3 regions of the Paenibacillus nanchangensis genome follow, and region 3 is predicted to be linked to each of the others. Evidence: riboswitches for the same ligand, from Rfam matches in the RefSeq annotation. Region 3 holds a riboswitch; each other region holds the start of a gene.
The links. A riboswitch is a leader RNA that binds a small molecule or an ion and turns the genes downstream of it on or off. The one in region 3 is predicted to bind cyclic di-AMP.
Positions count from the first base shown of each region.

Region 1 (10,435 bases), on a different contig from region 3:
CGGGACGTGTTTGGTTTTGCTGTCGACAAGGGCTGGATGTGCGTGCAGATTTTGTACATGCGGCAGGGAAAAATGATCCAGCGCCACTCCTCGTCGTTCCCGTTTTTCGGCGAGGCGTACAGCGATTTCATGTCGTATGTCACGCAGTATTACAGCGACAACCCTGCGCTGCCGCAGGAAATTTTGCTGCCGAATGCGCTGCCGGATGAGGCGCTGGGCGGCGCGAACGGCGCAGCCGGAGACGGCGGTCCGGCGGACGGGGCCGGGGCCGCGGGGCTTGCAGGCGCGGCGGAAGCGGACAGCGCGGTGGCAGCGGACAGCACGGCGGCGGCTGAGGCCGCAGCGGCTGTGCCGGCAGCGGCCGGGGACACGGCGGCCGTGCAGAGCGAGAGCGCTGCGGCGGGCTTCCGGCACACCGGGCTGCGGCTCACCGCGGCCGACCTGGACGCCGAAGCCGACGTGCCCGAGACGCCCGAGGAGCTCGCCGAAGCGGCTGCCGCCGCAGAGGCGGCTTTGGCGAGCGGCACGGTCGACCCGGCGGGCGGCGCGGCCGCGCTGCAGGAGTGGCTCGGCGTCAAGGCGTACGTGCCCCGGCGCGGCCTGAAAAAGCAGATGGTCGGCATGGCCTGCGAAAACGCGCGGGTGGCGCTCGACGAGAAATTCCGCCTGATCGAGCGGGATGAGGAGCGTTCTTCCGGCGCGGCGCAGAGCCTGGGCCAGAGCATCGGCCTGGATTCGCTCCAGCGGATTGAGGCGTTCGACAACTCCAATATTATGGGAACGAACCCGGTATCCGCTATGGTTGTGTTTATCGACGGGAAGCCGGCCAAAAAAGAGTACCGCAAATACAAGGTCCGGACCGTCCAGGGACCGGACGATTACGAAACGATGCGTGAGGTCATCCGCCGCCGGTACGAACGGGTGCTGAAGGAAAATCTTCCGCAGCCGGACCTGATCGTCGTCGATGGCGGCCGGGGACAAATCTCCGCGGCGGTTGATGTGCTGGAGAACGAGCTGGGGCTGTTTATCCCGGTCTGCGGTCTCGTCAAAGACGAGAAGCATAAAACCGCTCAGCTCTTGGTCGGCGATCCGCCCGAACCGGTACGGCTGGCGCGGGACAGCCAGGAGTTTTATCTGCTGCAGCGCATCCAGGACGAGGTGCACCGCTTTGCGATTACGTTCCATCGCGAACAGCGCGCCAAGTCGATGGTCGTCTCGAAGCTGGACTCGATTCCCGGTATCGGGGAAAAACGGCGCAAGCTGCTGCTAAAGCATTTTGGTTCGCTCAAGAAAATCAAGGAGGCGCAGGTGGAGGATTTCCGCCCGCTGTCGATTGGCGACAAACTGGCGCGCCAAATTCTTGATGCGCTGAAGGACCAGGAGACAGGCAGAGCGGACGAAGCCGATTACGTCGAGGAGTAAGGCCGAGCCGGCGCGCAGGAGTGAGGTGAGCCAGTGTGCAGAAGTAAGGCCAGCCTGCGGCATTGGAGTATAAGTCGAGCCAAGATGATAAAGTGAGGCCAGCCCAATAAAGTAAGTCCAGCCAAATAATGAGGGACCTCAAGCTCCGTAAACCGGGAGCCTGGGGTCCTTTTTTACATCCATATGGCATCTAGTACTGCCAGCATCCGGCCATTACTTGTCTATCCGACCTCAGCAATATACCGGGCACGGGACAAAATGCGGACGGCTTACGTTTATTCCATCAGTCCGCCGCGATAAGGAGGCTGGTTGTCCGCGCGTTCAGGCGGATTAAAACGGTAGATCAGCCAGCCGACAAGGAACGGCAGGACAAGGGCGAGGAGCCCTGCCGCCGTATTGGCGGTTCCCGGCATCAGGATCAGCGTAACGCCCATCAGAATGCTGTCGAAGACGACGTGGCTAAACAACACGGTGATAAAGCCGTACCGCAGAAAAATATAGCTGAACAATAACCCGATCACAATCAGCTCGATCGGCCGGGAAATCACCGGATAAATCGGATACAGCGTATGGCCGAATGCCCAGATCAGCGTCGTCACAAAGCTGGCCGCAATCGTGCTGCGCAGCAGCTTCCGAAGCAGCGGGATGCCAAACAGCCGGTACAGACCCTCCTCGGATAAGCCGGCCAGCCAGGCCATCAGCGGCAGCAGCCAGGCGTATTTCATATTGTAAGCCGATTGGCTGGCATCGGTCGTCGACCAGTTGTCCAGCGTCAGCTTCAGCACAATGAACATCAGCGTCTGCACGCCAAGGAGGATAAACGCCCAGATATAACCGGCGGCCACGCTGTCCAGAACATACCGCCCGTACCCCGGTTCTTTGGCGCGGGGCCACATGTTCATTCCCTGCTGCTTCCACAGCCCGTCTCCGCCGACTAAAGAAAAATACAGCAGTGAGGCCATCAGCAGGGCGTACAGGCCGTAAATGACATTGACAATCGCCGAGGTCAGCGGATCGGCGGTCCCCTGCTCCCACTGCGGCTGCATGTTCAGATTGCTGGCAAGTGTAATGAAGAAAAAAGCGCCGCTTAACACAACACCACGCGTAAACGATGTGTACGCCCGCGTTAAAATGCTGTACACCAGCGCCAGCAGGCCCAGAATCAGCGTAGGCAAGCCGTAGCCGTAACGGGTGAGCACTCCGGCCAGCTCTTTTTGTTCGCTCACATAAGCTGCATGCTCCGCCGGAACGTTGAAGCCGGAGGCATAATACGACACTTCGCCGGAATCAAAGCGGAAAAAATACCGCAATTCAGCATCCCCCACACGCACCTCGGGATCAGTGTAAACAAGATCGTAATCCCCCTCGGCGGCTACCGGCTCCAGCCGGCCCGGCTCGGCGGCCCATTTGCGTACCCAGGGCTCAGCCAGCTTCTGCTTCTCCGCGAGCGTCAAGCCGCCGTTATCGCTAGGGGGAGCTGTATTGCTGCTCCCGCCTTCGTCGGTTGAGACGATATAGCCGCCGTCCTGCCCGTCAGTTGAGGCGGTGCTGCCGTCCTGTTCATCGGTTGCGACGGTATAGCCGCCGTCTAGCCCGTCAGTTGAGGCGGTGCTGCCGTCCTGCCCGTCGGTTGAGGCGGTATAGCCGCCGTCCTGCCCGTCGGTTGAAGCAGTGCCGCTGTCCTGCTCGCCGGTTAAGGCCGGATTGCTGTCCCCGGCAGAAGATGGCCCCGGTTCCGTCCGGGGACCGCGCATCTGAACGGGGATGCGGGAGAACCCGACGACTTCCCCGGTGTACATATTGAGATCAATCGTCAGCAGCCGATCCTTCCCGTTCTCCGGCTGAAGAACGGCTCGGTAGACATCGTATGGATGCAGGCGGTCGAGATCCCGGTCTTCGTACGATTTCAGCAGCTCCTGGCTGGACATATAGCCGTAAAATAAAGAATCCGTCCGGTACCCCACCTGCCAGTCGTCTGCTGCCGACGGAACGTGGCCCAGCTCCGAGGCGGCAAAAGCAGCCGCGCGGCCGCGCATCTCCGACGGTTCAAGCGTGCGCCGGATCCCTTCTTTGTCATTTTGCAGCGATGGGAGGATTTGAAAGACAATGAACAGCAGCAGCCCAATGATTCCCAAAACAATAAGCGGTTTGGTTACCGCTTTAGAGCGCGCGGGAAGTTCAGGTGATTTCATGAAACGCCTCCTTGTCTCTTGCGTTTAAACTATGTAGAACAACAGAACCGGAACACTCCGGACTCCGGCCCGGGTTGTAAGCGGAAGGCGGGAGGCTGACAGCGCCTGGACATTCCCTGTTTAAAATAGCATAAACCGGCGCGCGAAAGCCAACCGTCTCTCTCATCATATCGGCAGAGGGACAAACTTATTCTTGAAAAGCGATGATTTTTGCAGCAAATGTGCAATAAACCGCAGAGAACCCCAGCTTTTCAAGCGGCGTGCCAGGCTTTCCTCCGTTTTTTGCTTCAAAACGCGCTATTGGCAGCATTGTGACGGCAGGGATTTGCGATTATAATTTTCATGCAATTGCATAACAGCCGAATTTCTGGTGAAAACGGGGGAACCATACAAGAGGAAGGGATACGCGTCTGAGTCTTGCGGGATGCGTACGCCATTCGTCAAGGGGTGAATTTCGCTTGCGAGCGAATAGGGCAGCCTGCGCAGTGTCCGAATCCGTCAGCTAACCTCGTAGGCTACAGCTGCAGGAACCAAGGGTAAGAGCATTGGTTTTTCCAGTGCTTTTTTTGTTTGGCTTCTTTTCTCTATTCTTTCATTATAAAAAACATGGGGTGAAACCATGGCGTTACGTCCACCAGGCTCCAAAGGCTACCGCTGGCTGAAGCTGTCGCCCCCGCAAATTCTGGTGCTTGGTTTTGCGGCAATTATTTTGGCGGGCAGTCTGCTGCTGATGCTGCCGGTCTCCAGCACGAGCGGAGAATCTTTATCTTTTGTTAATGCGCTGTTTACAGCAACTTCCGCAACCTGTGTAACCGGCCTGGTTGTTGTGGACACGGGCACCTTTTTTTCGCCGTTTGGCCAGACGGTAATTTTGCTGCTGATCCAGGTCGGCGGGCTGGGCTTCATGTCCATGGCGACGCTGTTCGCCCTAGTCTTCCGGCGCCGTATTTCGCTGAAAGACCGCCTGCTGCTGCAGGAGGCGATGAACCAGAGCTCGATTGAAGGGATTGTCCGTCTGCTGCGAAAAGTGCTGCTGTATTCGCTGGTGATCGAAGGCACGGCGGCGCTGCTGCTCAGTATTCGGTGGGCTTTCGACATGCCGGTGGGCCGGGCGGTTTATTTCGGGATTTTTCATGCGGTCTCCATGTTCAACAATGCCGGATTTGATTTGTTTGGCGAATACCGCAGTCTGACCGGGTACGTCTACGACCCTTTGGTCAACTTTGTAGTAATGGCGCTGATCGTATTGGGCGGGCTCGGCTTTATCGTGCTTTCTGACGTGATGGATTACCGGAAAAATAAAAAGCTTGTCCTGCACAGCAAAGTGGTGCTGTCTATGACGGCGGCGCTGATTGTGATCGGTACGGTGGTGATCTTCATATTTGAATATACAAATCCGAAGACGCTGGGTTCGCTGAACTGGGGAGGCAAGCTGCTCGGCTCCCTGTTCCAGTCCGTCACGCCGCGTACGGCGGGGGCGAACACGCTGGATATCGCGGGACTGCGCCAGGCTTCGCAGTTTTTTATGATTATTCTGATGTTTATCGGCGCTTCGCCCGGCTCCACCGGAGGCGGCATCAAGACAACCACATTTACGATCATGATCGGGGCGGTGATCGCCATGCTCCGCGGCCGGGATGATATCGTGCTGTTCCGCTACCGGATGGCCCAGGAGCGGGTGCTGAAAGCGCTCAGTATCACCCTGCTCGCGCTGCTGCTTGTCGTATCGGTTGCGATGGTGCTGTCCACGACGGAGGATGTGAATTTCCTGGCGATATTGTTTGAAACCACATCGGCGTTTGCCACGGTCGGACTGAGCATGGGAATCACTCCGGAGCTGTCGCTGGTAGGCAAGCTGCTGATTGCGTTTACGATGTTCGCCGGAAGACTGGGAATTCTCACCTTGGCGTACGCGCTGGGACCGAAACAGGGTAAAGAGTTGTATCGGTACCCGGAAGGCAAAATGATTATTGGATAAGGAGCTGCGAAAGACAATGAAAGCACAGCAGTTTGTGGTGATTGGCCTTGGACGCTTCGGCTCCAGCATGGCGCTGGAGCTGATGGACATGGGCTACGAGGTGCTCGGCATCGACCGGGACGAAGAAATTGTGGAGGAGATCGGCGGACAGCTCACGCATGCCGTCACGGCCGACGCGACGGATGAGAACGCCGTGCGTTCGCTTGGACTGCGCAATTTCGACTGCGGCATCGTTGCGATCGGTGACGACATTGAACGCAGCATACTTGCCTCCATTTTGCTGCAGGAGATCGGCGTCAAGACCGTTGTTGCCAAAGCGACGTCGATTTTGCACGGCCGCGCGTTGTCCAAACTGGGCGTCGACCGGGTGATTTTCCCCGAACGGGATATGGGCATCCGGGTAGCCCATCAGCTCGTCACCCCTAACCTGCTGGACTACATTGAACTTTCCCAGGACTACAGCATTGTGGAGCTGACCGTGCCGTCCTGCATGAACGGCAAATGTCTTGCCGATATCAACACGCGCGCCAAATACGGCTGCAGCATCATCGCGCTGAACCGCAAGGATGAGGTAATCGTTGCGCCGACCGCCCATGATTATCTGCACGAAGGCGATATTATGGTGCTGATCGGATCAAACGAAGGTATCGGCCGGTTTGAGGACGAAGTAGTGAACCGGTAAGCCCGCTGCTTAACAGGCTATAACTCAACTTTCGCAGAGCGAAAATCAGCTTAGCTCCAGTCCTGGCGCGGATTTAACCGCAATAAAGTAATCGTCTTGAAAAAATAGAAAAACACCGCTTGCTTGCGGCGAACGCACGCTCGGCGGGATTTACGGTGCGATGAAGTTAGCACGCTAGACCGGGCAGTTGCCTTGGCGCAACTCATAGAACGGCTGAACGAAATTACGACTCAGGTTGGGAAGAAATGCTCCACCCTGATTCAAAGTCAACTCCAGCACTGGATCTCCGGTTTGCCCAGTGATCTCAAGGCGTATCTGCCGATCTCAGGTTGCGCTGCCGATCTCAGGTTCGCTGCCGGTCTCAGGCTGCGTTGCCGGTCTCAGGTTGCGCTGCCGATCTCAGGCTGCGCTGCCGATCTCAGGCTGCGAAAGTTGAGTTAATAAAAGCAGCGTGAACCAAGACTTGATAAACAATGTCTTCGACTGCCGCTGTTGTCGTTGAACGAACTGGAACGAATCCTCTCCTGTAACAGACCCGCAGCGGATTACCACCGAACGCGATACGGAGGTCTTTCCGGACCCAGAGGACGTTATTTCTGAAATTCTTGGGCTTTTGGGTTGCCTTGCGGACTCCAGATCCGTTATTCGTACCGAAAACATCCAAACTATGGATTCTCCGCGTAAATAAGTGAATCTGAGTCCGTCTCTTTGCCAAAACGCTGAATAATCAGCAAATAGGGTACCCTGAGTCCGGCAAGAAAGTCATAGGGGAGGACAATGCAAAGCTGCTTCAAAACGCCCCCAAAGTTTGGATAACCGAGGCTGTGTTCAGGCAGGGAATGTTGCTGTAACGTAGAGTTACGCACCTTTTTTGTTGGCATGGTTGATCGCACTATCATGATCCCTAACAAGTGAGTGTTTGTTGTCAATACAAGTAAATCTATTGAATTTCTCTTACTCACTCAAGGGTCTAAGCCATTTCCAGCTGCGAAAGTTGAGGTTATAAAAAAGCAAACAAAACCCGCTGTCACGGCGCTCTCTTTCGCCAGAATAGCGGGTTTTTTTGTGTTCTACAGCTGGGTGTCCGGGTGCTCGGACAGCTTGCAAATAACGTGCCGTTGCCGTCCTTGCCGCTCCGCTGCTCTAAGCGCTCCGCCAGTCTTACCGCTCCGCCGCTCTAAGAGCGCTCCGCCAGTCTTGCGCTCAGCCGCTCTAAGTGCTCCGCGAGCCTTATCGCTCCGCCTGCCTGCCGCTAAAAAACGCCTCCTCCGCCACCTGCACGAAGCTGCGTGCCGCCGCGCTGAGGCTTCCGCCCTCGCGGTAAATCAGGCTGGTTGTCCGCTGCGTGAGGTCGAGCTCCTTAATGTGCAGCGACACCAGCCCGCCTCCCTTCAGCAGTTCGGGGCGCAGATACGACTTGGGCAGCAGCGTGGCTGTCTTGCCGGTAGGAAGCAGCCGGATGATCGCTTCAAACGAGTCGATCTCCATCCGCACGTCCGGCTCCACGCCGCAGCGCTGGAACAGATCGTCGGTCAGCCGCCGGTACCACGTTCCTTTGGAGAATAGGATCATCGGCAGCGAAGCGAGATGCCCCATCTCCAGACGCGGCAGCAGCGTCAAGGGGTGATGTTCCGAGACGACCAGCCTCAGCTGATCCTCAAACAGCGGAACGCAGCGCAGGCCCGGCTCGGATATGCTCGAGGCTACAATCCCCGCATCCGCCCGGCCTTCGCCGACGGACGAGACGATCTCATGCGTTTTGCCGGTAATCAGCTTCAGCTCGGCGGCGGGATACCGCTCCATATAAGTGTTAATCAGGGGAGGCAGCGTCGTCTGAAGGGTCGTCAGGCTGGCGCCAAGCGTCATGATCATCGGTTCGCCTTCCTTGAACTTCGACAGTGCCTCAAGAAAACGGGAACGCTGATGCCGCTGCTCCAGCGCAAAGGTGTACGCCAGCCGGCCGGCGTCGGTCAGCTCCAGCCGTTTGCCGAACCGGTTGAACAGCGGAGTGCCCAGCCGCTCTTCCAGCTTGGAGATTTTTCGGGAAAGGGCGGGCTGGGACAGATTCAAGAGCCGCGAAGCCCGGTTCAAGCTCGACTGCTCCACAACTACGGCAAAAATATCCAGATCGTCGTACAAGGCGGCGCCTCCTTTTTCATATCGCGAGCGAATGTATAGTTACGCCCTTGATTTTTAGCGGGCGGTTGCTTTCCGTTCCTGGCTCTGTTGTAAGCAAGGCATCGCTGCTCCATCTACAGTGTAATGACTCTGGCCGCACTCTGCCCGCCACCGTAGGCTTGCCCATCACCGTAGGCTTGCCCGCCATCTTAGGCTTGCCCGCCATCTTAGGCTTGCCCGCCATCTTAAGTTTTCCCACTACGTTAGGTTGTACTTAACTCAACTTTCGCAGCTAGAAAAATGGCTTAAACCCTTGAGCGCGTAAGGAGAATTCAGTAGCTTTACTCGTATTGACAAAATTACAGCAACATTCCCTGCCTGAACACAGTCTCGATTTTCCAAACCTTGGAGGCCTTTTGAAGCAGCTCACAGCTCAACATTGTCCTCCCCCTATGACTTTCTTACGGACTCAGGGGACCTTATTTGCTGATTATTCAGCGTTTTGGCAAAGTGACGGACTCAGATTCCCTTATTTACGCGGAAAATCCATCGTTTGGATGTTTTCGGTACGAATAACGGATCTGGAGTCCGCAAGGCAACCCAAAAGCCCAAGAATTTCAGAAATAACGTCCTCTGGGTCCGGAAAAACCTCGGTATCGCGTGCTGTGGTAATCCGCTGCGGGTGTGTCGCAGGGGAAGATTCGTTCCAGTTCGTTCAACGACAACAGCGGCAGTCCAAGACATGGTTTATCAAGTCTTGGTTCACGCTGCTTTTATTAACTCAACTTTCGCAGCCTGAGACCGGCAGCGCAGCCTGAGATCGGCAGCGCAGCCTGAGATCGGCAGATACGCCTTGAGATCACTGGGCAAACCGGAGATCCAGTGCTGGAGTTGACTTTGAATTAGGGTGGAGCATTTCTTCCCAACCTGAGTCGTAATTTCGTTCAGCCGTTCTATGAGTTGTGCCAAGGCAACCGCCCAGTGTAGGGTGTTAACTTCATCGCACCGTAAATAAAATAGCACGCCGAGCGGTGCGTTCGCCGCGGGCGAAGCGGTGTTTTTCTTTTTTTTCAAGACGATTACTTCATTGCGGTTAAATCCGCGCCAGGTCTGGAGCTTAGCTGATTTTCGCTCTGCGAAAGTTGAGGTACTTAAATATAATGACCCCCGCCGGTCTCTGCCGGCAGCACGTGACGGAATGCACAGACATCTGTGCCGGGTTACAGCGAACGGAGTTTCCTGTAAGCCGAAATGGGGGCTGTTTCCCGGATCAAAACTAGAATGACTCTTAAGTAAAAGTTTTTCTTATGCACTTATTTTATAATGATTAATAATTAGATTGCAATTCCCTTATAAGCAAAAAAGGAGTAACATAAAAAGTGACACAAGATATTCACAAATTGTGAAAAGTGGAGCAAAGTCGGAAGAAACGGGGGATGCGCATGAAAATGAGCGTAAGGCTCGTGTTTACGGGGGACGGCAGCACTGTTTCAACCCCGCTTCCGGATGTGTATGCTCATTAATGAAAACGCTGTACTAATGGAAAGGGGATAGGAGTTTTATGAGAGGGTTTTATTCCAGAAAGATTCATTCTCTGCTCGGCGTAATCCCGCTCGGGGCATTTTTCCTGGAGCACATGATTACGAACTTCTCGGCGGTCGAAGGGGGCGCTGAAGGCTTTACGGACAGCGTGCTGTGGCTTAACAGCCTGCCGCTTGTGTTCTTCCTGGAATTATTCTTAATTTGGCTTCCCCTGCTGTACCACGGCGTTTACGGGCTGTACATCGCCTATCAGGCGAAGCCCAACGTGGGCCGCTTCAATCTGGAGCGCAACTGGCGGTACACCCTGCAGCGGATTACGGGGGTCATTACGTTTATATTTGTGATCTGGCACGTATTTGAGACACGGTTCCAGGTTGCGCTGGGCAAGGTGGGGCACGAGGAGCTTGGCGGCGTGATGCATGGCGTTGCGACTTCCCCGCTCATGCTGGCTTTCTATATTGTCGGCATTATCTCGGCCTGCTTCCACTTCGCGAACGGACT
Region 1 is NZ_JBHOFD010000048.1:2,332-12,766, forward strand. Features, by position in the region: gene uvrC (excinuclease ABC subunit UvrC) at 1-1,422, shown strand, start outside; gene ACE6ED_RS26710 (CPBP family glutamic-type intramembrane protease) at 1,698-3,614, opposite strand; cyclic di-AMP (ydaO/yuaA leader) riboswitch at 3,962-4,146, shown strand; gene ACE6ED_RS26715 (TrkH family potassium uptake protein) at 4,234-5,592, shown strand; gene ACE6ED_RS26720 (potassium channel family protein) at 5,609-6,274, shown strand; gene ACE6ED_RS26725 (LysR family transcriptional regulator) at 7,505-8,413, opposite strand; gene ACE6ED_RS26730 (hypothetical protein) at 9,155-9,466, opposite strand; gene ACE6ED_RS26735 (succinate dehydrogenase cytochrome b558 subunit) at 9,954-10,435, shown strand, end outside.
Region 1: linked by a shared signal. The riboswitch ahead of ACE6ED_RS26715 (TrkH family potassium uptake protein) and the one ahead of ACE6ED_RS12265 (APC family permease) in region 3 are both predicted to bind cyclic di-AMP.

Region 2 (10,435 bases), on a different contig from region 3:
CTTGGTGTATATGAGATCACACGGCGCATTATTTCCCAGTTTGAGCGCGGAAATTATGGCGGTTGGCTGCCGGAGGAGAAGCTGCTGACGCTGTGCGCCGCCCTGCTGCACGATTTGGGCCACGGTCCGTTTTCCCACTCTATAGAAGAAGCTTTTGAAATGCACCATGAAGACTGGACGTGCCGGATTATTTTGGAGGACACGGAAATTAACCGGATTCTGTGTGAAGTTAGCCCCGAGTTTCCGGAAAAAGTAGCTTCGGTAATAAAGAAAACCTATGAGCATGACATCGTGGTAAATCTTGTTTCCGGACCGCTGGATGCCGACCGGATGGACTACTTGCTGCGCGATGCCTATTATACCGGCGTTAACTATGGAACCATAGATGTCGACCGTATTTTGCGGGTGCTTCGTCCGCATGACGGCCGGGTTGTGGTCAAGGAATCTGGCATGCACGCTGTGGAAGATTATTTGATGTCACGTTATCAAATGTACTGGCAGGTCTATTTTCACCCCGTCACCCGGAGTTCGGAAATCATTTTACGGCAAATTTTCAGACGGGCAAAAGAGCTGTTTCAGGAAGGATATGCATTCAGCTTTATGATGGAACCGCTGACGCACCTGTTTAAGGGAACCGTAGACGTGGAACAGTATCTGCAGCTGGACGAGGCGCTTGTTCAGACAGCATTTATGCAGTGGACGAAGGAGCAGGATGAGCTGCTGAGCCAGCTGTGCTGCCGTTTCATTCATCGCAGGCTGTATAAATATGTAGAGATGGAAAGTCTGGATCTGGAAACAATTGATGATATCCGCCGCAGTTTTGCCGAAGCGGGGTTACATCCGTATTACGACCTTGAAATTGACTTTCCGACCGATCTTCCTTATGATGTGTTCCGGCCGGGCGAAGCTTTTCATGGCAAGCAAATTCTGCTGCTCGACCGTCAGGACAGGCTCAGGGAAATTTCCGAGGTGTCGGATATCGTCCGCTCCATCAGCGGGATTCACCGGGGCAGGTACCATTTATATTTTCCGGAGGACAAGCTTAGGAAGGCTCTTCCGCAGCTTCCCGAATCCATTACCCGGCTGTTCGGCAAATAAAACAATTTGGTTAAAATTTATGCATAAATAACCGGACTGGAGGAATAGAATTATGGCTTTATTTGACACTCACACCCACCTTGATGCCCCGCAATTCGACGAGGACCGGGAAGAAGTGATTAACCGCGCTTTTGAGGCTGGTGTAAATAAAATGATCAATGTCGGATTTAATCGGGAGACGATCCCGTCAACGATGAGGCTTGCCGAATCGTACGCGAATATTTATGCAGCAGTAGGATGGCACCCGCAAGATGCGGTCACCATGGAAGACGGGGATTTGGACTGGATTGCTTCGCTTTGCGCTCATCCGAAGGTCGTGGCAATCGGTGAAATTGGCCTTGATTACTATTGGGACACTTCCCCAAAAGACATTCAGCAGCGGGTTTTCCGCCAGCAAATCGGATTGGCCCGGGAGCTGAAGATGCCGATCGTCATTCACAACCGTGATGCACATGAGGATGTGGTCAAAATTTTGCGGGAAGAAAAAGCGCAGGAAGTGGGAGGCGTCATGCATTCGTTTTCGGGGAGCTGGGAAACGGCAAAAATGTGCCTGGATCTTGGTTTTCACCTCTCCTTTGGCGGACCGGTCACCTTCAAGAATGCCAAACAGCCAAAAGAGGTGCTCGCCAAGACACCGATGGACCGTCTGCTGATCGAAACCGATGCGCCTTACCTGACTCCGCACCCTTTCCGGGGCAAGCGAAATGAGAGTGCGCACGTGAAGCTGGTGGCCGAAGCGGCGGCGGAAATAAAAGGATTAAACTGGGAAGAATTGGCCGAAATCACTTATACGAACGCGCTGGAACGATTTGGGATTCGTTGAAATCGGGAGAAAAACCGTTGAAAAAAAGAGCTTGGCCGATGTATTAAAGTTTTTTAATCAAGAAATCGAGGAATATTACAAATTTTTAACCATATATTTAGATAAACGTGGTTGAAGCCCGCTTTACAAGATGCATCAAAACAGGATATCATCTTTTCAGTGCAATGAGCTGTTTATATGACAGCCATTGATCATGGATCGTCTCGCTGAGTCCCCTTAACCGGGGAACGGGGGAACCGGTATTGTCTGCCGTATAAGCGTACATAACGTACACCTGGTGTATTGCAGGCCGTATTCTGATTCTTTATGTGGTCTTTGGGGTGAATTCAAGGGCAACCGCCATGAGCGGGTGACCGGAGATAGGGCGACTCTCTTTCGTCCGAACCCGACAGCTAACCCCGTAAGCGCAAGTAAGAGAGGAAACCTCGTGCATGACACTTCCGAGCATTCAAGCGTCGTCAGAAGCCACGAAAGAGTCCTCCTATTCAGAACTCTTTTTAGGCTTCTTTCTTTTTGAGTAATCGGAGGCTGCCTTGGACACTGTTATATAACAGCTATCCATGGCCATTGCCGGGCAGGCGATTTGTGAGCAGGAGCGCGTCGTTATTCCAGACGTTTTTCCTGTGTCAATCTTGATAGCTGCGTCAGGGCCGAGCTTCATCCGGCTGCAGTGGCGACGGGGCTATTGTAAGGAGGATGGATAGAATGGGCGTATTCCAACCAGAGATCTCCCATGAATCACCAACATCCAGCGTGTCCTACGATTTAGGTTTAAGGTGGAAGCAATTGAATTGGCGTGTGCTATCGGTTACAGGCGTTCTTTCGATTGCCATTGCCCTGCTTATCCTGCTGTATGTAGATCTGCAGAGCAGCAAACAAATCACTTTAGTCATAGACGGCAAGGCACAGACGCTTGAAACCCGCGAGTCGCTGCTTGGCGACCTGCTGTCCAAGGAACAAATTCCGCTCCAGCCGCATGATAAGATATCCATGGCTATGGACGGATCGTTATCCGACGGAGACCGGATTGCCATCGTCCGGGCACGCAGCTTCAGCATTACCGTTGACGGCAAGACTGAACAGCTGCACACGACAGAAAACACCGTCGGCGAAGCAATTAGCAAACTGGGCTACAGTCTGAAAGGCCATGACAAAATTTTTCCTTCGTTACACACTCCGATAACCGCCGGCATGGAGGTAAAGATTGTCCGCATTAACAAACAGGTTGTACAGCGGACGAAAAGCTTGCCTTTCCGTGTCATCAAGACGGCGGATCCCACCCTGCTCAAGGGCAAGACCAAGGTAACACAGGCAGGCGTACCGGGCGTTATGATCCAGCATATCGAAAAAGTCTATCAGGACGGCGAGCTGGCATCCATGCGCATGATCGGTAAAGAGGTCAAAACAGCAACCAAAGATAAAGTAATTGCCGTTGGAACCAAACCGCTTCCTAAGCCTGTTGTCGTCAAGGCCGCTGCCGCTACTCAAGCCAAAGCCAAAGCTACAGCAACCAAAGCAAAATTCAGCAAAACTGTCCGCAAAGCGGGAGTTGATTTTGAGTACAAACGCATGATCAAAAACGTGTCCATGACAGCTTACTCTTCACAAGAGCCGGGTATTGGCACCCGTACCGCATCAGGCACACGTGTAACGGAAGGGCGCACCATTGCGGTGGATCCCAAAGTGATTCCGATCGGCTGGTGGGTGTACATTGAAGGCCTTGGATTCCGTCGTGCCGAAGATACCGGCGGCGCCATCAAAGGCAACAAAATCGATGTATACTACGATTCGCTCAGCCATGCTCTAAACTTCGGACGTAAATCACGTACCGTGTATGTGATTGGTCCGTCGAAGCCGGAGCTGAACTAAACGGCCGTTTTGCAAAAAACGCCGGAATGGGCTATAGTATAGGGAGTTAAACGGAATATCCTGTAATTTGGTGATACCTGAGCGGGCGCTCATCACTCTTATACATTCTTTACCCAAAAGAAGGGGCGTGTCCTCTTCTTTTTGGCGTTATACCGATTGTTTTTGCCTTTACCGTATAGTTGTTAACGGGATACATATTTCCTGCAGGAGGAAAGGAAGAATAGGATTATGATCAAGGAACTTATTGTCGTGGAGGGGAAAAGTGATACGGTCGCTGTGAAGCGGGCGGTTGACGCCGACACCATCGAGACCGGAGGATCGGCCGTTAACCGGTCTGTCATCGCCAAGATTGCCCTGGCGGCCGAGCGGCGCGGCGTCATCATATTAACCGACCCCGACCATGCAGGCGAACGGATCCGCAAGATCGTATCGTCCAAAGTTCCAGGCTGCAAGCATGCTTTTATCCCGGAGCGGGATGCAACGCGCAAAGGCGATATCGGAGTGGAAAATGCTTCACCGGAAGCGATCCGGCATGCTCTTAAGCATGTGCATACCTCGTTTGAGGGCAACCCGCCGGTCATTGAGATCGGCGATCTTATGGAAGCCGGGCTGCTGGTGCATGAGCGGGCCGCAGAACGCCGTATGGCGCTCGGCAATCTGCTTGGTATCGGCTACTGCAACGGGAAGCAGCTGTATAAGAGACTGGCGATGTTCGGCATCACGAGAGAGGAATTTGCGGGCGCGGTCGCCCGAATCGAGCAGGAGGGCGGCGGAGTATGAACGGCAGAGAGGATATCGCCTCGCCGAGGCGAACGAAGGAAATTATTAACCGGCACGGCTTTTCGTTCAAGAAGAGCCTGGGACAGAATTTTTTGATCGATCAGAATATTTTGGACAAAATTGTAGGTGCAGCCGAGCTTGACGGCTCAACGGGAGCGCTGGAAATCGGTCCAGGCATCGGCGCGCTTACGGAACGTCTGGCAGAGGCCGCAGGAGCGGTCACCGCTGTTGAGATTGACCAGCGTCTCATTCCGATCCTGGAGGAAGTGCTGGCACATCATCCGCACGTAAAGGTGCGGCATGCCGACGTGCTGAAGGTGAATCTGCCGGAGCTGTTCAAGGAGGATTTTGCCGGCGTGGACAAGGTCAGCGTAGTGGCGAACCTCCCATATTATTTAACAACCCCTATTCTGATGAAGCTGCTGGAGGACAAGCTGCCTCTGCGGCACATTGTGGTGATGATTCAAAAGGAGGTTGCCGAACGTATGGCGGCTGCGCCAGGAGGAAAAGAATACGGCAGCCTCAGCATCGCCGTCCAATATTACAGTGAGCCGGAAATCATCTGTACGGTTCCGCATACGGTTTTTATTCCGCAGCCTAATGTCGATTCCGCGGTGATCCGATTGAAAATCCGCGAGCGTCCCGCCGTGGAAGTGGCGGACGAACAGCACTTTTTTGAAGTTGTACAGGCTTCTTTCACACAGCGGCGCAAGACGATCGCCAACAATCTGAAGGCCCGGTTCTTCCCCAAAGAGGGCCGGGAGCGCCTGGAAGCCCTGCTGGCGGATGCGGGGATTGATCCGGTTCGCCGGGGAGAGACGCTGAGTCTGGAGGAATATGCAAGACTAAGTGATGTTTTGCTGGCGGCAGGCGTAAGCTAAGCTGTGAAAGACTTGGGATGTGAGTATAAGGCCGTAAGGGCGGCCTAACGTCCGCTGGAATACCGGCGAACTCCAATCCCGGATGAACCAACCGGAGCATTTGCCCATACATTGGGGTAGAGGTGATGTTCTGATGAACCTGGGAGATTTGGTCGTCCGAAAATCGTACGGCGGGGATGTAACGTTCCGAGTGGAGCAAATGCTGCAGAATCAGGCCATCATTAAAGGGACTGAATTCCGGCTGCTGGCTGACGCCCCCTTGGACGACCTGATGCAGGTGCCCCCGCTTCGGATGACAGAACGCGGACAGCGGGCACAGATTAAAGCCAGACAATCGTTGTCCCAAATCCGGAAGGAACGGCAGGAAATAAGCGAACGCAGCCTGGCCCAGCTGTGGAAGGATATCCAGCCGGAGAATGATCCGCTAGGAGGCGGGACCGGCGGGTTGTGGAATCAGCCGTCCAAGGATAAGGCCTATTTTGAAGTGCCGGGAAAGGTGCTGCATCTGGACGGGGACCCGGCTTATCTCAATAAAAGTCTGAATCTGTATGGACAGCTGCGCATCCCCGCCGAAGGCCATCATGTCCGGGAAAGCGAAATGGCCGACGCCTTGTTTCGCCTGCTTCCCCGGGTACGCCCGAATATTGTGGTGATTACCGGTCATGACGGTGTGCTCAAACGGCCTCAGCCATATGACTTATACAGTTTGAGCAGCTATAAAAATTCGCAGAATTTTGTGGCGGCGGTCCGGACGGCGCGTGAGTATGAACGGAATTTTGATGCGCTGACGATTGTGGCGGGGGCCTGCCAGTCGCACTTTGAGGCGCTGCTTCAGGCGGGGGCAAACTTTTCCAGCTCGCCGGGGCGTATTTTGATTCATGCCCTCGATCCGGTCTATGTTGCGGCCAAAGCTGCGCTCACCTCAATCCGGGAAACGGTGAATTTAAGCGACATTTTGCAGCATACGATTAGCGGCGCCCAGGGTGTGGGGGGGATTGAGACACGAGGCAGCTACCGGATCGGAATGCCGGGGCTGCAAAATTTGTCCACGCTCAAAGTAACGCCTTCCGTGATCGGATGAGATACGGTGACAAACGACAGAGAGGACTCCGCCAGGGGTCCTTTTTGTATGGAAAGGGTACGCAAAAAAGTCGTTGACAACAACCATCTGATTCCACTATAATTATTTGTTTGTTTGACATTTAGTTAAATACGCGGTATAATGGACAAGGAAAGAGGTGGTCGTCAGGCAATGGCTAATAACGCGCTGTTGGAAATTAAACGCAGTCTCGAAGCACACGTAGGTCACAAGATTACCCTCCGTGCGAACGGGGGCCGTCGCAAGACTGTCGAACGCACCGGTGTCCTGGAAGAAACGTACCCTTCTGTCTTTATTGTGAAGCTGGATCAGGAGCAGCAGACATTCAAACGCGTCTCCTACAGCTACGCCGACATTTTGACTGAATCCGTGGAAATCACGGTATGTGAAGATGAAGGGCAAATGAAGATCACGTATATCAAATCTTAGCAGTTCAGTTCTTGAGCGGCCTTCCTGCGGGGAGGCCGCTTTGCTATTCTTTTAACAACGGAACAATAAAATTAAATTCGGATATAGGGGCGGAGTCCGGTACACAAAAGAGGTGTATGTTTGACCGCCGGGCTAAGCATACTAAGGGTGTACCCATATTTTCATTTTTGTCCAAGGAGGTCAACGTGGTGAGCCGAAGAAGACGGAGCATGATGTCGGAGGAACTGAAGACGGAGCTTGCGAAGGAACTTGGCTTCTACGATACCGTGGAGCGTGAAGGCTGGGGCGGCATTCGGGCCAAGGATGCGGGGAACATGGTGAAGCGGGCGATTCAGCTGGCTGAACAGGCTGCCCGTAGCTCCAAGTTGTAGCGTAAGCTGCACGGGGGCCCGGTCCTCTGCCGGCGTAAGCCTTACGTCTTGAAGCAGAAGAAGGATGAGACCGGCCGGGGGCCTGTTTCATCCTTCTGTTTTATCCAAAGGTAAAAGCACGGCGTAATCGGCGTATCTCCGTGTCAGGATAAGGAATGGACTTCATATCGAGATTTTTTTATAATATGTTAAGTTGTTTTTGAGGGGAAAAGTGAGAAATGGGTGAACGCCGTGAAAAGATATGAGAAAGCGCCGGCCAAAATTAATCTGATGCTGGATGTGCTGCACAAACGTCCGGACGGATTTCACGAAGTCGAAATGATTATGACAATGGTGGACCTGGCCGACCGGCTGGAGCTGTCCGAGCTGCCCAGGGATACCATTATTATAACTAGCCAGGCAGGATATATTCCCCTGGATGAAAAAAATCTGGCGTTCCAGGCAGCCAGGCTGATTAAGGACCGGTATGGAGTTCGCCGAGGCGTACATATTCACCTGGACAAACATATTCCGGTAGCGGCGGGATTGGCCGGTGGCAGCAGCGACGCGGCTGCGGCTTTGCGGGGGCTGAATGCCCTCTGGGAGCTTGGCATCCCGCAGGAGGAGCTTCTGCAGCTTGGAGCGGAGCTTGGTTCGGATGTGCCCTTCTGCATAACCGGAGGTACAGCGCTTGCAACAGGCCGGGGAGAGAAGCTGACCCCGATCGCCAATCCGCCTCAATGCTGGGTGGTGCTAGCCAAACCGCCGATCAACGTATCCACCGCTGAGGTGTACGGTAGACTCCGCAGCAGCCGTATCGCAAAACATCCGTCCTCCGCGGCAATGCGGGCGGCAATCGAAGCCGGAGACTTCGGGGCGGTCTGCGGGTTGCTGGGCAACGTGCTGGAAGAGGTGACGCTCCCCATGCATCCGGAGGTCCGCCGGATTAAAGAGACGATGGAAAAGTTGGGGGCGGACGGCGTGTTGATGTCGGGCAGCGGACCGACTGTGTTCGGCCTCGTTCAGAAGCAATCCAAGGTGGCCCGGATTTATAACGGACTCCGGGGCTTTTGTAAGGAAGTTTATGCGGTTCGCCTGCTGACATGAACGGGCATCTTGTGTAAAGCCGTACAAAAGTGATATATTTTTGTATAATATTCGGTTTTGGCGAGGAGTAGCCCGTGAAAAAACTAAAAAGAAGTCAGCGTTTGGTAGATATGACCCAATTTCTGCTGGAAAAGCCGCATGCGCTGCTGCCGCTGGCCACGTTTGCGGAACGGTACGGATCGGCCAAGTCTTCCATCAGTGAGGATTTAGCTATTATCAAGGAAGTATTTGAAGGCGAGGGCATCGGCGACCTGCAGACTTTGGCGGGAGCCGCCGGCGGCGTGCGGTTTATTCCAAGAATTCCGAAAGAAGCGGCGCTGGAGTTCATTACCGGTTTGTGCGGACAGCTGGAGGACAGCGACCGGATTTTGCCTGGCGGTTATTTATATATGTCGGATCTGCTGGGCCTGCCGTCATTGATGGAAAAAGCCGGTCAGATTATCGCCACGGCGTTCCACGGCGTGGACATTGACGTCGTCATGACGGTGGAAACGAAGGGGATCCCTCTCGCTTATGCCACCGCGTCCCAACTCGGGCTTCCGGTTGTTCTTGTCCGCAGGGACCATCAGGTTACGGAGGGTTCGGCCGTCAGTATCAACTACGTCTCGGGTTCCCACAAAAGCATCCATACGATGTCCCTTTCCAGACGGGCGCTGAAAGAGAAGTCGAGAGTACTGATCGTGGACGACTTTATGAAGGCAGGGGGCACGGTTCGCGGCATGGTGGACCTGCTCGGCGAATTTAATGCGGTTGTCGCTGGCGTAGGCGTGCTCGTGGAATCCGGGGTTGTGGAGTGGGAGGAACGGCTGCTCCATGATTATGTGTCCTTGGTAAAGGTGTCCGAGGTCGATCCTAAAGAACGGCGGATCACGGCAAGCCCGGGCAATTATTTCGAAAATTAACCTCTGGCGGTGTTTGTCGAAATCTTGTGGAATCCACAAGAAAGAAAACGAAACTTGTCAGAAACCTCCGAACGAAAAAAAATTCTTGCCATACAGGTATTTTATGGAACAAAAAAGAAGGATTTTGGTTTGCTTGTGTGGAACTATACACCAAGTCTCTGATGGAAAAAGGTGGTGAACACACACAATGCAAATCACGGATGTCAGACTCCGCCGCGTCAACTCTGAGGGGAGAATGAAGGCAATCGCATCCATTACCATCGATAACGAGTTTGTTGTTCATGACATTCGCGTCATCGACGGCAATAACGGAATGTTCGTGGCTATGCCGAGCAAGCGTACACCGGACGGCGAATTCCGCGATATCGCGCACCCGATTTCTTCCGGCACACGCGAGAAGATCCAATCGGCGGTTCTGGCCGAGTATGATCGCGCCGCAACCGAAGAGGAAGTGATTGAGGAGGGTGCTTAATCTGACGGCAGCCGCCATTAGCGGCCCGCGGTCATACCGATATCGATATGCCCGAAGCAAATGCTCCGGTCCGCATACCGGTAACCGGGAGGGGCATCTATTCCCGCTTTTCTAATTGGGGTTCGAAGAAAAGGGAACCATCGTAAAGATGGTTCTCTTTTCTTTTTGCCTGGAATGAGATATATTCAGTAATGAGTTCAAGAGTAGGAGGTCGGCATTCTTGAAAAGAATGGCTGTAGTCCTTGCCGCAGGTCAGGGCAAACGTATGAAATCCAAATTATACAAAGTTCTTCACCCCGTTTGCGGGAAACCGATGGTGGGGCATGTATTGGATACAGTAAAAGCAACGGGCTGCGAACGCAGCATTGTTATCGTAGGCCATGGGGCAGAAGCCGTCCAGGCCTATTTGGGCGCTAAAGCGGAGTATGTGCTGCAGGAGCAGCAGCTGGGTACCGGACATGCGGTGCGCCAGGCCAAGGAGCTGCTTGGCGGCGAGCAAGGCACAACAATCGTTATTTGCGGCGATACGCCGCTTGTACTGCCGGAGACGCTGGAAGGCATGATGGCGCTGCACGAAGAACGCCAAGCCGCAGCAACCATTCTGACGGCGGTGATGGAGCAGCCT
Region 2 is NZ_JBHOFD010000038.1:10,713-21,147, forward strand. Features, by position in the region: gene ACE6ED_RS24435 (HD domain-containing protein) at 1-1,098, shown strand, start outside; gene ACE6ED_RS24440 (TatD family hydrolase) at 1,151-1,921, shown strand; cyclic di-AMP (ydaO/yuaA leader) riboswitch at 2,116-2,343, shown strand; gene ACE6ED_RS24445 (ubiquitin-like domain-containing protein) at 2,627-3,790, shown strand; gene rnmV (ribonuclease M5) at 4,019-4,570, shown strand; gene rsmA (16S rRNA (adenine(1518)-N(6)/adenine(1519)-N(6))-dimethyltransferase RsmA) at 4,567-5,451, shown strand; gene yabG (sporulation peptidase YabG) at 5,585-6,532, shown strand; gene veg (biofilm formation stimulator Veg) at 6,704-6,979, shown strand; gene ACE6ED_RS24470 (small, acid-soluble spore protein, alpha/beta type) at 7,168-7,350, shown strand; gene ispE (4-(cytidine 5'-diphospho)-2-C-methyl-D-erythritol kinase) at 7,582-8,436, shown strand; gene purR (pur operon repressor) at 8,511-9,338, shown strand; gene spoVG (septation regulator SpoVG) at 9,526-9,810, shown strand; gene glmU (bifunctional UDP-N-acetylglucosamine diphosphorylase/glucosamine-1-phosphate N-acetyltransferase GlmU) at 10,031-10,435, shown strand, end outside.
Region 2: linked by a shared signal. The riboswitch ahead of ACE6ED_RS24445 (ubiquitin-like domain-containing protein) and the one ahead of ACE6ED_RS12265 (APC family permease) in region 3 are both predicted to bind cyclic di-AMP.

Region 3 (10,435 bases):
CGATTTCGTCGACAAAGGCAAGGCGTCGTTCCATTTTGTGAACATGTCCTTTATCGGCCCGGATTCGGAAACAGCTTCCCTGGCAGCCTTGTCCGTATATCATCAGAACCAGGAAGCCTTCTGGAAGTTCGCTGACGCGATTTATGCGAACCAAGGGAAAGAGGAAGAAGAGTGGGCGACACCGGATTTTCTGGTCCAATTGGCCCAGAGTCTTGATTTGAAGATCGACTATGATCTGCTGCGCAAAGACATTGAATCCCGCACCTACGAATCCGAGCTTCAGCGGGACAACAACACGGCGGGAACGGCAGGCGTAAGCTCGACGCCGACGGTATTCATTAACGGTGTCAAAGTTGAAGATGCGTTTAATTACGAGGCACTTTCGAAGCAAATTGAAGAGGCGGCCGGAACGGACGGCGCCAAGTGAGCGCGTTCACCGCATTTTGCAGACGCCATTGTTTGTATTTGGCCTGGTTCGTTTCCGTTGTGGCTACGGTAGGCAGCCTGTACTTGAGCGAAGTGCTGAAATATGAACCCTGCAAGCTGTGCTGGTTCCAGCGAATTTTAATGTATCCGCAGGTGATTCTGCTGGGTATTGCGACCTACAAAAACGATAAGCGCATCATCTCCTACGTGCTGCCGTTAACGGTGATTGGCGGATCCATTTCGCTGTTTCATTACGCGGAACAAAAAATCCCGTGGTTCAGCAGCATTGCTCCCTGTACGGTGGGCGTGCCCTGCAACGTGGATTATCTGAATTTTTTCGGATTCATTACCATTCCGCTGCTGGCGCTGACCGCTTTCATTCTCATATTTCTGCTGCTGTGGTTTGGCCGTGAGCGCGGCGGTGCGGAGGATGAGCAGGCTTAATTGGCTTCCCCGGTCACAAATGTGAACGAATTGATGATTGGCGTAGATTGAGCGACCAAATTCAAGAGAATGAAAGAGTTCTTCATTCCGGATTTTCAAGACCGGGTGAAGGGCTCTTTTTTATGCTGTTTTGGGGAAATGGCGTTCTTTACCTTCTACCTGTCCGAGATTAATATTAATGCTTGTGAGAAGTGATCATGCGCTTAATTTTCCGAAGGAAAAACGGGGGAACCAATTTGGGCCGTTACCGGCCCGGGGGTGAATCGGCCAACGCTTACTAATAGAAGCGCGCCGTAGGGCTTCCACAGTCCGAATCCGCCAGCTAACCCCGTAGGCGACCGTGGAGAGAGATCTGCCCGGGCATGCGGTGCTTTTTCGTATGCTTTTTTCTTGTCCTCCTTTGTGAAACCAGTCCTTGAAAACAGCGCATGGTACTTACAAAAACAAACCCACTGACGGAAAGGAACCGTGCTGGAACATGGTTAGCAAAGTAAAACGATTTTTAATCGGACGGCCAATGAAGTCGACCGAACTCGATCACGAGAAACTGACGAAGGTTAAGGCGCTGGCGGTGCTGTCTTCCGACGCGCTCTCCTCGGTCGCGTACGGGACGGAGCAAATTCTTATCGTGCTGATGGCTGCCGGCTTCACCGCCATCTGGTATTCGCTGCCGATCGCGCTGGCGGTACTCGCCCTGCTTGCGATCCTGATTTTGTCTTACCGGCAGACGATTTATGCCTATCCTATGGGCGGCGGCGCCTACATTGTCGCCAAAGACAACCTGGGCACCTCCACAGGGCTGCTGGCTGGCGGATCGCTGCTGGTGGACTATATTCTTACGGTGGCGGTCAGCTCGTCGGCGGGGACGGACGCGATTACTTCGGCTTTTCCGCAGCTGCATGATCACCGTGTTCTGATTGCGGTTTCCGTCATTATCATATTGACCTTGTTGAACCTGCGCGGCGTAACCGAATCGGCATCGTTTATTGCCATTCCGGTCTATCTGTTTGTAGCCGCGATTGTAGTGCTGATCGTAACCGGCCTAATAAAATATGCGGCAGGCGGCGGCGCCGAGCATGTCCCGGAATTCGGAACCGCGGTATCGAACGTCAGCTTGTTTCTGCTGCTGAAGGCCTTTAGCTCCGGCTGCTCAGCCCTCACCGGTGTAGAAGCCGTATCGAACGCCATTCCGAACTTTAAAGCGCCGGCCGAAAAAAACGCGGCTAAAACGCTGGCCTGGATGGGGCTGATTCTCGGCTTCATGTTTACCGGCATCACGATTCTTGCTTACGGCTTCGGTATTACGCCTAACGAACAGGCAACCGTCGTCTCCCAAATCGCCGAAGCGACATTTGGCAGGGGGGCCATCTATTTTGCCATTCAGGCCATTACGGCCGTTATCCTGTTCTTAGCGGCCAATACGGCATACTCGGCGTTTCCGCTGCTGTCGTTTATGCTGGCCAAGGACAAATATATGCCGCACGCCTTTATGGTCCGCGGCGACCGGCTCGGATTCTCGAACGGTATTATTTTTCTCGGCGTGCTGTCGGCCATTCTGGTCGCGGCATTTCACGGAAATACGGAAAGTCTCATCCCGCTGTATGCGGTTGGTGTTTTTATCCCCTTCACTTTGTCTCAGCTGGGCATGATGATCCGTTGGGCACGGCAGAAGCCGGCAGGCTGGCGCACCAAGTTTGCGGTGAACACGGTGGGGATGCTGACCACGGCAACAATCACCATGATCTTTATTATTACAAAGTTCGACCATATCTGGATGGCATTTGTCTTCCTGCCGTTCGTCATGTTTATCTTCTACCGGATTCACCGGCATTACCAGAACATCGCGGATGAGTTAAGAATCCAGGCTTGCGACGAGAAACCGGTTATAAAAGGAAGCACGATGGTTGTTCCGGTATCAGGTGTGACCCGGGCCGTGTTGAACTCGCTCAGCTACGCCCGCTCGCTGACCGACAATGTTGTTGCGGTGTACGTCGGTTTTGATGAAGAAGAGATCCGCAAAATGGAACAAAAATGGGCGGAGTGGGACCCGGGTGTACGCTTAATCGTCCTGCGCTCGCGTTACCGGAGTATTATCCGGCCGCTGATCAAGTTCATTGATACCATTGAGTGGAAGACCGCAGCGACGGATCATATAACGATCCTGATTCCGCAGTTTGTAACAAAACATTGGTGGCAGGCGCTGCTGCACAATCAGTCCAGCCTGCTGATCCGTTCTTATTTAATGAACCAAAAAGATGTGGTGATCGCCACCGTGCCGTATCACTTAAATAAATAGCGTGTAACCCGCCGCTTGTATGCAGCGGTTCACCGCCCGCCCCCGATAGCCAATCGGGGACGGGCGGTTTTTGCGTTGGACGGCGAAATTGCATCTGGGCTGGGTTGCTGCCTTGGGGGGCTGCCTGTGGAGTGGGCGAGAAAAAAGACGAAAATAAGATTGACATAGATAATGAGAATCAATATCATTTATAGGGACAAGAGCGGCGAAAATCAGCCGTCACGCAGTGATTACAGGAGGGAACAATATGTTGGGGTTAGATAAAAGAAAAACAACAAGTGTGAAGTGGGGGGCCGCAGGCCTGCTGACCCTGTCGCTGCTGCTGTCCGCTTGCGGCAATGCGGATGAGCCGGCGGGCAATGGGGCCGGGGCCGGAGCCGGAGAAGCTTCACCGGCGGCAACGGCAGCCGCATCTCCAGCGGCCAGCGCTGCCGCAGCGGCATCGCCTGCCGCACAGCAGCCGGCGGAAAAAACCGTGACAGATGCCATGGGGCATGAGGTGACGGTGCCTGCCAGCCCGAAGCGTATTTTGGCTTCCTATCTGGAGGATCACCTCGTTACGCTTGGCGTCACGCCGGTTGCGCAGTGGTCGGTGGCGAACGGGATTCAGGATTACCTGGGAGAACATCTGAAGGATGTGCCGACGGTGGGCTATGATCTGCCGACAGAATCGGTACTCAGCCATCAGCCTGACTTCATCATCGTAGGGTCGGAAGGAACGGTCCAAAACGGCCATTACGATCAGCTGAACAAAATTGCGCCAACTTACGTGATTGGCGACGAAACAACCAAAGACTGGCGGAAGACGCTGCTTACAATAGGCGACCTGCTGAATATGAAGGAGAAAGCCGAGCAGGCAATCAAGGACTATGATCAAAAAGCGGCTGAAGCCAAGGAAAAGCTGTCCGGAGCAGTTGGGCAGGAATCCGCGGCAGTGCTGTGGCTTGTGAAAAAAAACTTTTTTATCGTTGACGAAACCCAGTCCAGCGGAGCGGTGCTGTACGGCGATCTGGGGATGACGCCGCCGAACCTTGTAACGGAGATTCCTGCGGAAACCAAAGCGTCCTGGAACCCGGTTTCGCTGGAGAAGCTGGCCGAGCTGACCGCGGATCATATTTTCCTTGTGAACAGCGATAAAGCAGGCAACGCGGAGATTCTGAACAGCCCAATCTGGAAGGGTATTCCGGCAGTCAAAGCCGGTCATGTATATGAGATGGAATCAAAAGGCAGCTGGCTGTACAGCGGTGCGACCGCAAACGCAATGACCATTGATGCTGTGCTGAAGATTTTGGTGAAATAAAGAGCGGACATGTGCGGGCCCGGTTGCCGATTGGATGCCGCGGCCCGCATGGTGTTATAAGGCGGGGACGGGAAAAATCGTTTGTGCTGCGCCATGGATTTTGAGATAATGAGAATGATAGTTATTATCGTTCGTGTAAGGAGAAGTTCCATGGTACCCACCAGCCGTTCAAGACCTGACAAAAAGACGAATTCGAACCCTCCACTCCGTTCAAGCCCGGGTGCCGCACTCCTGATCTTAAGTATAGGTTCGCTGGTGCTCCTGCTGGGCATCGGTCTCTCCATTACGGTAGGAGCCGCCGATATTCGGCTGGCGACCGTCTGGGACGCCGTGTTTCATTTCCAGCCTGATCTGCAGCAGCATCAGGTGATCCGGGAGCTGCGGATGCCGCGTGGTCTGACCGCAGCCCTGGTAGGCGCCGGATTTGCTGTTTCCGGCGCGCTGATGCAGGGGATGACACGCAACCCGCTGGCCGATTCCGGCCTGCTCGGACTCAATGCCGGAGCGGGGCTGGGGCTGGCGCTAGTGTTTGCGTTTTGGCCGCAGCTTCCGTTCACGGCTACAATGCTGTTTTCATTCCTGGGTGCGGCGGCCAGCGCGCTGCTTGTATTCGGCATCGGAGCCGCCTCGGGAGGCGGACTTACGCCGATTCGCCTTACGCTTGCGGGTGCAGCGGTCGGCTCCATGCTGCTGGCGTTAAGCCAGGGAGTGGCCATTTATTTTAACTTATCCCAAGATCTCGCCTTCTGGTATGCCGGAGGCGTAGCGGGAGTGACCTGGACGCAGCTGTATGCGATCCTCCCCTGGCTGCTGGGAGGACTTGTTTTGTCCGTTATGATTTCACGCCAAATCACCGTGCTCAGCCTGGGATCGGAGGTCGCCTCGGGTCTCGGCCAGCGGACGGGGCTGATTCAGATCATCGGGATGTTCATTGTGCTTATGCTGGCAGGCGCAGCGGTATCGGCTGTGGGCCCGGTTGCCTTTGTCGGGCTGATGGTGCCCCATATCGCCCGGTATCTGGTTGGCGTCGATTACCGGTGGATTATTCCCTGCTCCGCGGTGCTCGGCGGCCTGATGATGCTGTTCGCCGACATTGGATCGCGGATGGTGAATCCGCCTTATGAGACGCCGCTTGGCGCGCTGATCGCCGTAATCGGTGTGCCGTTTTTCGTGGTGCTTGCCCGCAGGGAAAGGGGGAACCGGTCATGAATCCCCGTCTCTTATATGAAGGCGAACGCCTGCGCCGCAAGCGGAATGTGACGGTGTTAACCGTGTTAGGCCTGCTGATTGCGGCGGTATTTGTGCTCAGCATGAATACAGGCGTCATGCGCCTGACTCCGGCGGAGGTCTGGCATACGCTGGCGGGACAAGGCACCGATCAGCAGCGGATGATTTTATTTGATTTCCGGCTACCGCGTATCGTGATCTCGCTGCTTGTGGGGGCGGGGTTCGCCGTATCCGGCTGCATTCTGCAGAGCTTGTCGCGTAACGCGCTGGCCGAACCGGCAACGCTAGGGATTACTGCTGGGGCGGGGTTTGCGGTCGTGCTGTGTCTGTCCTTTTTCCCGGCGGCGGTTGCGGCTCCGGTCTATGTGCTTCCGCTTCTGGCTCTGGCAGGTGCGGCCGCGGCAACCCTGATCGTATACGGACTGGCTTACCGCAAATCGGACGGTCTGTCGCCTACACGGCTCGTGCTGATCGGAATAGCCGTAACAGCAGGCATCAATTCCGTGCAGCTTGTGATTGCACTGCGGCTGAACCCGGAACGGTACCAGTTCGTGGCAATATGGATCGCCGGCAAAATTTGGGGCGGAGACTGGTCGTTTGTGCTGGCGCTGCTGCCCTGGGTTGTAGTGCTGATTCCTTTTTTTATGTATAAATCGAGAACGCTTAACACGCTGAATATGGGGGAGCAGACGGCTGCCGGGCTTGGGGTTGCGGTTGAAAAAGAACGGCTGCTGCTGCTGATCGCTGCGGTCGCATTGGCCGGCTCCTGCGTCGCTGTTAGCGGCGGGATTGGATTTGTGGGACTCATCGCGCCCCATCTGGCCCGGCGGCTTGTCGGCCCAAGGCACCAAGCGCTGCTGCCCGCTTCCGCACTGACCGGAGGGCTGCTGCTGCTCACTGCGGATATGCTGGCCCGGCTGATCCTCCAGCCAGCGGAACTGCCTACCGGCGTAGTGGTCGCCGTGATTGGCGCTCCCTATTTTTTATACCTGCTTGCAAAAGCAAGATCTTAATCATTATTTATAGATGCTAAAGGAGTGGATCCTGTATGGCCGAACGCCTGAACACGGAGCTGTTGAATATCGGATATGCCGAAGCGACGATCGTTAAAGATTTAAGCTTGACGGTACCTAATGGAAAAATCACCGCACTTGTCGGATCAAACGGATCGGGCAAATCGACTATTTTGAAAACAATGGCGCGTATTATGAAGCCAAAAAGCGGCAGTGTCATGCTGGACGGGAAATCGATCCACCGTCTGTCAACCAAAGAAGTGGCCAAACAGCTGGCAATTCTTCCGCAGAATCCGACCGCTCCAGACGGCTTGACCGTGTCCGAGCTTGTCGGCTACGGGCGTTATCCGCACCAAAAGGGTTTTGGGTCGCTGACTCCGGAAGACCGTGAAATCATTGCATCGGCGATCGCCGTAACGGGCATGGAAGCGTTCAAAGACCGTCCGATCGACCGTCTTTCAGGCGGACAACGGCAGCGGGCCTGGATTGCCATGGCGCTTGCCCAGCAGACCGACATTTTGTTCCTCGATGAGCCGACCACGTACCTGGATATGGCCCACCAGCTGGAAGTGCTCCAGCTGCTGCAGAAGCTGAACGATGAAGAAGGCCGGACCATCGTCATGGTCGTCCACGATTTGAACCACGCTTCCCGGTATGCGCAGCATATGGTGGCGATCAAGTCGGGCCGTGTGGTCAGCGAAGGCACACCTGCCGAGGTTATGAATCAGGAAGTGCTGCGCGAAGTGTTCGGCATTGAAGCTGACATCGTGGCCGATCCGCGCACAGGCGTGCCGCTGTGTCTGCCTTATCAGCTGTCGGCCTATGCGGCTTCGGGGATGTAGCCGGAACGACTATCGGATTGATTTCTTTTTTCATTAAGCGTTAGGGCAGAAAATATTTTGCATCGCGGTAGAATCGCAGGAGGAGAACAGCTATGAACCAGGAACTGAGTGCAATGCTTGCGGACAAATTCGATATCCATCCGGAGGCCCCGCCGAATACAGGCCACAGCTTTTCAGCGGCAAGCCTGACGGAGCCGGAGGGAATGAAATCGTTTGTTGAGGCCTTTGGGCCGCTGATTAAAGCACAGGACCGCAAGGTAACGGGAGCTTATTTCGGCGGCTGGTTTTCCGCACTTGGTTCGGCGCTGCAGCTGTCTCTCTCCCTGCACCGCACCGCTCCGGACTTTGGGCTCGATAATGTATCGATCCATCTGCTGCTGAGCGGCGGGTACTGCCGGATGGCTTTTTCGCTGAACCGGTGGTCCGGCGCCGATTGTCCGGTCTCTGCCGGTTCGGAAGGGGAAGAGGCTTGGGTCATCGGCCGGTTGAACTGCTTCTATAACGAAACCGTGCTGCCGCTGTTTCGGGCGATCTCCGCTGTATCCGGCTTGGCGGAGCACCAGATTTGGGGACAGCTGCCGGCACGGCTGTACATGGTGATGGAGCACACCCGGTCCGAAGGGCTTCTGCCAGAGCAGGCCGCCCGGCTTCAGGGGGACTACCGGGTGCTGAAGGAGCGAATCGGCGGGGAAACGTTTGGACGTGCAGGCAACCCTTTTAACGAGCCGATTCGTTTGATCGAGGACTTGGCGGACCCGAGCCGGTTTATCCCGATGCGGACCCGCTGCTGCATGTTTTATCTGACTGAAGGCGGAAGTTATTGTTATACTTGCCCGCGTCTGAAGGAAGAGGAGCGGACGTCCAGACGGGCCGCTTTTCGGGAGAATGCCTGCAGCAGATAACGTATACAGCTCTCATATAAAATATCATTCCCAGGCTCCCGTCATTGACAAGGGAGCCTGTTCGTTGTTACAGTGGGGAATGCCCGGAGTTGCCGGGCAATGTTACATAAGGACAGACCAGAACATTATACATTGCTGCATTCAGCGGTTCGGATAGATTGGTAAAGGAGCAGGAGTAATGGAGATTGGCAAAACATTGGATGAACTACGGAAGTTGATGGATAAAGGAACAATCAGCGGCAACGAATCATTGAAGGGGCATGTGTTTACCCGGATGGGAGGCGCGGCGGATATTCTTGCAGCTCCCGCATCATACGAGGAAGTGTTGCGGATTGTGGAATATGCCCGAGAGCGCGGAATTCCCGTTACGGTTCTCGGGAACGGCTCCAATGTTATCATCCGCGACGGCGGCGTCCGTGGGATTGTGCTGCAGACCTCCGGCCTCGACGGGATGGAGTACCGGGATGGCCTCTTGTATGCGCAGTGCGGCGCAACCATTATTGGCGCGTCCCGTTATGCCCTGCAGCTGGGATTAACGGGACTGGAGTTTGCCTGCGGCATACCGGGGACGGTAGGCGGCGCACTGTATATGAACGCGGGAGCCTACGGCGGCGAGGTGAAGGATGTTCTCGCAAGCGCGTTGGCGGTGGACGAACACGGCAAGCTGGTGACGCTGGAACACGATCAGCTGGAATGGGGATACCGCAAAAGCGTATTTTCCAAAGGGCACTATATCGTGCTGGAAGCCCGGTTCGCGCTGAAGCCCGGCGAAGAAGAGGCGATCCGCAGCGAAATGGAGCGGCTGACCGAGCTTCGTGAATCGAAACAGCCGCTTGAGTATCCGTCCTGCGGCAGCGTGTTTAAGCGGCCGCCGGGGCATTTTGCCGGCAAGCTGATTCAGGACAGCGGCCTGCAGGGAACGCGGATTGGCGGTGCGGAAGTCTCCCGCAAGCATGCCGGCTTCATCGTGAACGCAAACGATGCGAGCGCGGGCGACTACATCCGTCTGATCTCCCACGTGCGGGAGACGGTGAAGCAGAAGTTCGGCGTGGAGCTGGAGACGGAAGTCGAGATCATCGGGGAGGAACCGTCTCCTTCCGAGTGAGCGATCGTCTGTAACGGCAAGTTTTTTTACCCTTTCTCTGTATCAGTGAACGGCGGCAGCAAAATAACCGGATCAGGCAAGAGGAACTTCTTGTCCGATCCGGTTATTTTTTTTAAAAACAAAGGTTATTCTGGATTCCTCGCTGCAAACCGTCCGAGTTCATCTCTTCGGCTAAAATTATTGTTCTGACAGGCTTAACGAATAACGGGCGCGGTCTGTCTGCAGTTCTACGCCTGAATCCTGCGAACGGCTGACCGATAAACCGGCTGTTACGATTTCATAGGTTTCCCCTGGCAGCTGCACCAAATCACCGTCCGCATTTTCTGTGCTTCCGTGGCCTTGAAGAATCAGTGCAGGCTCCAGGTAATCGTCTATACTGCCGCCTTCCTCACGGACATCAACGCCATTCAGCTCAAAATATACGACATCCCGGTCGTCCAGTTCGTTTTTTTCGATGACAAGGGTCTGGCCTTCCTGGCCTTTCAGCCACTCTAAAACTTGCTGTGTCTGCTGTTCCACTGCGCATCCCGTCCTTTACAGCGAATTCTAACAGTTAATTTACCCCAATCCCCAGAAATGAATCCATGCGGTCCGGTAATTTGATTAGTTGGGTTAATCATTAAGTATATTAACGATCATGAAAAGCCCGGCGCTGCCGTAATTACGAGCTCTCTGCATGTCCCATGTGCAGCTGCTTTGTCCATCCTCCACAACGTAACAACGCATCCTTTCACTGCAATGTGTTTATCCTCCAACCCCTGTGTGTAAACTATTCGTGAACGATAATCGGAACGATCCCGGCCACCTGAGCCAGGTCACTAAGCCAGATCACCAGATCCAGATCACCAGGCCAGGTCATTAGATCCAGATCACTAGATCC
Region 3 is NZ_JBHOFD010000013.1:75,101-85,535, reverse strand. Features, by position in the region: gene ACE6ED_RS12275 (DsbA family protein) at 1-427, shown strand, start outside; gene ACE6ED_RS12270 (disulfide oxidoreductase) at 424-870, shown strand; cyclic di-AMP (ydaO/yuaA leader) riboswitch at 1,061-1,223, shown strand; gene ACE6ED_RS12265 (APC family permease) at 1,349-3,166, shown strand; gene ACE6ED_RS12260 (iron-hydroxamate ABC transporter substrate-binding protein) at 3,414-4,466, shown strand; gene ACE6ED_RS12255 (FecCD family ABC transporter permease) at 4,617-5,675, shown strand; gene ACE6ED_RS12250 (FecCD family ABC transporter permease) at 5,672-6,706, shown strand; gene ACE6ED_RS12245 (ABC transporter ATP-binding protein) at 6,742-7,548, shown strand; gene ACE6ED_RS12240 ((2Fe-2S)-binding protein) at 7,641-8,450, shown strand; gene murB (UDP-N-acetylmuramate dehydrogenase) at 8,629-9,555, shown strand; gene ACE6ED_RS12230 (hypothetical protein) at 9,733-10,074, opposite strand.